2 regions of the Paenibacillus sp. FSL P4-0113 genome follow, and region 2 is predicted to be linked to the other one. Evidence: a T-box and tRNA genes for the amino acid it is inferred to sense, from the RefSeq annotation. Region 2 holds a T-box; the other holds one or more tRNA genes.
What was found. A T-box is a leader RNA that pairs with one kind of tRNA and senses whether it is charged. The one in region 2 lies ahead of ileS (isoleucine--tRNA ligase), so its partner is inferred to be a tRNA-Ile.
Positions count from the first base shown of each region.

Region 1: it encodes a tRNA-Ile, which carries the amino acid that the T-box ahead of ileS (isoleucine--tRNA ligase) is inferred to sense. The anticodon was not compared.

Region 1 is NZ_JBBPAZ010000001.1:4,027,143-4,029,872, forward strand. It holds rRNA gene MKX46_RS17315 (23S ribosomal RNA) at 1-1,223, shown strand, start outside; rRNA gene rrf (5S ribosomal RNA) at 1,374-1,490, shown strand; tRNA gene MKX46_RS17325 (tRNA-Ile) at 1,527-1,603, shown strand; tRNA gene MKX46_RS17330 (tRNA-Ala) at 1,626-1,701, shown strand; tRNA gene MKX46_RS17335 (tRNA-Asn) at 1,706-1,781, shown strand; tRNA gene MKX46_RS17340 (tRNA-Met) at 1,817-1,890, shown strand; tRNA gene MKX46_RS17345 (tRNA-Ser) at 1,894-1,985, shown strand; tRNA gene MKX46_RS17350 (tRNA-Glu) at 2,018-2,089, shown strand; tRNA gene MKX46_RS17355 (tRNA-Val) at 2,096-2,171, shown strand; tRNA gene MKX46_RS17360 (tRNA-Met) at 2,202-2,275, shown strand; tRNA gene MKX46_RS17365 (tRNA-Asp) at 2,301-2,377, shown strand; tRNA gene MKX46_RS17370 (tRNA-Phe) at 2,444-2,516, shown strand; tRNA gene MKX46_RS17375 (tRNA-Thr) at 2,543-2,618, shown strand; tRNA gene MKX46_RS17380 (tRNA-Tyr) at 2,623-2,708, shown strand; tRNA gene MKX46_RS17385 (tRNA-His) at 2,728-2,730, shown strand, end outside.
Region 2 is NZ_JBBPAZ010000001.1:1,483,682-1,486,411, reverse strand. It holds gene MKX46_RS06100 (YlmH family RNA-binding protein) at 1-558, shown strand, start outside; gene MKX46_RS06095 (DivIVA domain-containing protein) at 730-1,239, shown strand; T-box leader at 1,407-1,688, shown strand; gene ileS (isoleucine--tRNA ligase) at 1,767-2,730, shown strand, end outside.

The DNA of each region.
Region 1 (2,730 bases), 2.5 Mb from region 2:
CTCGTTAAGGAACTCGGCAAAATGACCCCGTAACTTCGGGAGAAGGGGTGCCTCGGTAGGGTGAATAGCCCGAGGGGGCCGCAGTGAAAAGGCCCAAGCGACTGTTTAGCAAAAACACAGGTCTGTGCGAAGCCGCAAGGCGAAGTATACGGGCTGACGCCTGCCCGGTGCTGGAAGGTTAAGGGGAGTGGTAAGCCCTTCGGGGCGAAGCTATGAACCGAAGCCCCAGTAAACGGCGGCCGTAACTATAACGGTCCTAAGGTAGCGAAATTCCTTGTCAGGTAAATTCTGACCCGCACGAATGGCGTAACGACTTGGGCGCTGTCTCAACGAGAGATCCGGTGAAATTTTAATACCTGTGAAGATGCAGGTTACCCGCGACAAGACGGAAAGACCCCATGGAGCTTTACTGCAGCTTGATATTGAATTTGGGTACGATCTGTACAGGATAGGTGGGAGCCGTAGAACTTTGAGCGCCAGCTTGAAGGGAGGCATCCTTGGGATACCACCCTGATCGTATCTAGGTTCTAACTTGGTACCGTGAACCGGTGCGAGGACAGTGTCAGGTGGGCAGTTTGACTGGGGCGGTCGCCTCCTAAAGAGTAACGGAGGCGCCCCAAGGTTCCCTCAGAATGGTTGGAAATCATTCGAAGAGTGCAAAGGCAGAAGGGAGCTTGACTGCGAGACCTACAAGTCGAGCAGGGACGAAAGTCGGGCTTAGTGATCCGGTGGTACCGCATGGAAGGGCCATCGCTCAACGGATAAAAGCTACCCTGGGGATAACAGGCTTATCTCCCCCAAGAGTCCACATCGACGGGGAGGTTTGGCACCTCGATGTCGGCTCATCGCATCCTGGGGCTGAAGTAGGTCCCAAGGGTTGGGCTGTTCGCCCATTAAAGCGGTACGCGAGCTGGGTTCAGAACGTCGTGAGACAGTTCGGTCCCTATCTGTCGTGGGCGTAGGAAATTTGAGAGGAGCTGTCCTTAGTACGAGAGGACCGGGATGGACGTACCGCTGGTGTACCAGTTGTTCCGCCAGGAGCACCGCTGGGTAGCTATGTACGGAAGGGATAAGCGCTGAAAGCATCTAAGCGTGAAGCCCCCCTCAAGATGAGATTTCCCAGTATGTAAGACCCCTTGAAGACGACGAGGTAGATAGGTTGGGGGTGGAAGTGCAGTAATGCATGGAGCTGACCAATACTAATCGGTCGAGGGCTTATCCTAAGAATAAAACGCAAATGAGTTTCGGATCCAGTTTTCAAGGTGTAACCTTGAAGGTATGTAGAAATACATACGAAATACGCATTGAAATTCATTCACACAGCTGTGATGAACCGAGTTTCAATACGGTAGAATTTGCATATCAAATTCATGTTTGGTGGCGATAGCGGAGGGGTTCCACACGTACCCATCCCGAACACGACCGTTAAGCCCTCCAGCGCCGATGGTACTTGGACCGCAGGGTCCTGGGAGAGTAGGACGTCGCCAAGCGATATCCTTTAGAGGATGATAAATTTTTACATGTTAGGGCCTTTAGCTCAGCTGGTTAGAGCGCACCCCTGATAAGGGTGAGGTCGGTGGTTCGAGTCCACTAAGGCCCACCACTTCTAGAATAACAAAAAGATTGGGGCCATAGCTCAGCTGGGAGAGCGCCTGCCTTGCACGCAGGAGGTCAGCGGTTCGATCCCGCTTGGCTCCACCAATATTCCCTGATAGCTCAGTTGGTAGAGCACTCGACTGTTAATCGAGTTGTCACAGGTTCGAGTCCTGTTCGGGGAGCCATATTTTGAATATTTCTGACTTTTATATATTAAGGTGGCGGCGTAGCTCAGCTGGCTAGAGCGTACGGTTCATACCCGTGAGGTCGGGGGTTCGATCCCCTCTGCCGCTACTCGGAGAGATACCCAAGTGGCTATAAGGGGACCCTCTGCTAAGGGGTTAGACTGCGAAAGTGGTGCGAGGGTTCGAATCCCTCTCTCTCCGCCATAAATTTATTGAGACCAGAACTTATTTTGCAAGGCCCGTTGGTCAAGGGGTTAAGACACCTCCCTTTCACGGAGGTAACAGGGGTTCGAATCCCCTACGGGTCATAATATGGAGGCTTAGCTCAGCTGGGAGAGCATCTGCCTTACAAGCAGAGGGTCGGGGGTTCGATCCCCTCAGCCTCCACCATAAGAAAATTTGAGAAATGCTTTTTAATGTCGCGGGGTGGAGCAGTTCGGTAGCTCGTCGGGCTCATAACCCGAAGGTCGTAGGTTCAAATCCTGCCCCCGCAATTAATTTCCTATTGGAAATGCCTCTGGAACTGTGGTGTAGAGGCCTAACATGCCTGCCTGTCACGCAGGAGATCGCGGGTTCGAATCCCGTCAGTTCCGCCATTTTAGCTTCATATATAATTGGCATATATAGTGCGGATTATATGATGTAGTAATAAAATTTAATATGGCTCGGTAGCTCAGTCGGTAGAGCAGAGGACTGAAAATCCTCGTGTCGGCGGTTCGATTCCGTCCCGAGCCACCTTTCAAGTGGGAAATGAGTAATGTGCCGGTGTAGCTCAACTGGTAGAGCAACTGACTTGTAATCAGTAGGTTGGGGGTTCAAGTCCTCTCGCCGGCACCATTTTGGAGGATTAGCGAAGTGGCCAAACGCATCAGACTGTAAATCTGCTCCCTTACGGGTTCGGTGGTTCGAATCCATCATCCTCCACCAGTCTTTTCATAATCATATGGCG
Region 2 (2,730 bases):
GCGCCCGATTATTCGTATTTGGACGGTGAGGAGATGGGGATTCAGGTCCTTTCCATCACATCTGACGATCTTAAAATAGGTACCCTTGAGCACGGTGATTATCTAGGTGCCCTACTGGGACTTGGAATCAAACGTGGGAAAATTGGAGATATTCATGTACTAGATGATGGGTGTCATGTATTGGTAGCTTCAGAGATCGGTAATTTTATGACGATGCATTTGCAGCAGGTACACCGTGTTCATGTATGGACAGAACTATTGCCTGTAGCGAGTCTGCGAACGAAGGAAGTTGCATTAGAGACGCTAGACCTGACGGTCGCTTCTTTGCGTCTGGACGGTATTGCTAGCGATGTGTACAAGCTAAGCCGCAGTAAAATATTAACACCGATTCGGGCGGGACGGTGCAGGGTAAATTGGAAGGTGGAGGAGAATCCATCCACTCCACTTAAAGCTGGAGACGTTATTTCCATGCAGGGTTTTGGGCGTTTCAAAGTGCTTGAAACAGACGGGATGACAAAAAAGGGAAGATTCCGTGTCAAAATTGGTAAGTTTGTATAGCTGTAGGCAGGAATCACGAGCTTTCTGTCGAAAGAATTAAGCTATAGCGAAGAACTGGAACGATTTTGCTCTGTACAGTATTCACAAAACGGGGTATGATGACCGATAGATGATAGTGAGCGTCGTGACGCGGAAAATGTATTTTTGTCAATCTTATAGGAGGTGGACGGCATGCCATTAACGCCATTGGATATACATAACAAGGAATTTGCCCGCCGGCTTCGCGGTTATGATGAGGATCAGGTTAATGAATTTTTGGATCAGGTGATCAAAGATTACGAGGGCGTTATTCGTGAAAATAAAGAACTGAGCACCGAGTTGTTGAACGTACAGGAGAAGCTCGATCATTTCGCGACCATTGAGGATACGCTGAGTAAGACGATTATCGTAGCGCAGGAAGCCGCAGATGAAGTTCGTAACAACGCCAAGAAAGAATCCCAACTGATCGTGAAGGAAGCGGAAAAAAATGCGGACCGTATTGTGAACGAAGCATTGTCCAAATCCCGCAAGATCGCGTTGGAGGTTGAAGAGCTGAAGAAGCAGGCATCGATTTACCGAGCACGGTTTCGTACACTGGTGGAAGCACAGCTTGACTTGTTAAGCCAAGACGGCTGGGAAGCTCTTGAAAACCGGGAACGCGAAGTACTGGAGCGCGAGCGTGAGATGAAGGAAATTTATTAATTTCATTTCTGACAAGCTTTTATTAGACGTTGTTAGGGTTGACTTTTCACTTTAAACAGGCTATAACTGTAAATACTATACTGAATTCAATGATTATCCGTCCGTCGGCTGATGGTTGTTATTCAAGGTAACGATGTTGCTGTTTAATATTCGATGAATTTAACATGTTTAATTCGTTGATGGGAACGAGTACGTCATGATTTGTCCCTCAGAGAGTTGGCCTTCCGGTGCAAGCCAACGTTCAGAACATGACCGAAGATCCTCCCGGAGAAGTGAGCTGAAGCGCTTAAGATGTATGGCGTGTGTAAGCAATCACCGTTTGCCATGCGTTATAATGGCGCCCTGCTGTAGTTGAGTGGGGCTCAGAGAGCCGTGATGAGACTGTATTTTTAGAATGGTCTATTTTTACGGAATCAGGGTGGTAACGCGAGCACAGTCTCGTCCCTTTACAGGGATGGGGCTTTTTTGTTGCTTTTTTTAGGAAATGCTAGGGAAATCAATGATGAGCAGAGAGGGAGTATGACAGTATGAACAGAGTGGATGTTAAAGAAAAAGCACGGTCCCGTGACCTGCGCATCCTGAGCAAATGGAAGCAGGAGGACACATTCCGTAAATCCATTACAAATCGTGAAGGAAAGCCAAATTTTGTGTTCTATGAGGGCCCACCAACAGCTAACGGTAAACCGCATATCGGTCACGTGCTGGGCCGTGTAATTAAGGATTTTGTGGGCCGCTATCAGACAATGAAGGGATACCGCGTCGTACGTAAGGCAGGCTGGGACACGCATGGCTTGCCGGTAGAATTAGGTGTACAGAAGCAACTGGGGATCTCCCATAAACCTGAAATTGAAGAATACGGCGTTGAAAAGTTTATAAAAAAATGTAAGGCGAGCGTGTTTGAATACGAGCAACAATGGCGTGATCTAACCGAAGCGATCGGATACTGGACAGACCTCGATAACCCGTACATTACATTGGATAATAACTATATCGAGAGCGTATGGAACATTTTGGCGACCATTCATGAAAAAGATCTGCTGTATCGTGGTCATCGTGTGAGTCCGTATTGTCCGGATTGTCAGACAACGCTAAGTTCTCATGAAGTAGCGCAGGGCTACAAAGATGTAAAGGATCTGAGTGCCACGGCCAAATTCAAGCTGCATAGCAGTGGTGAATATGTACTGGCTTGGACGACAACACCTTGGACCTTGCCGAGTCACGTGGCGCTTGCCGTCAACCCTGAACTGGAATATGCACGTGTGAAGCAGGAAGACGGTGTATACATCGTTGCTAAAAATCTGGTTGAAGACGTCATTAAAGGCGAGCATGAAGTAATTGGCACGCTATCTGGTTCAGAACTGGTTGGCCAAACCTATACCCCGCCATTTACGTATTTTCAGGCTGAGAAGGGTAATCAGATTCTGGGTGCGAAGTTTGTAACAGATTCCAGCGGTACAGGTATCGTTCATATGGCTCCAGCGCATGGTGAAG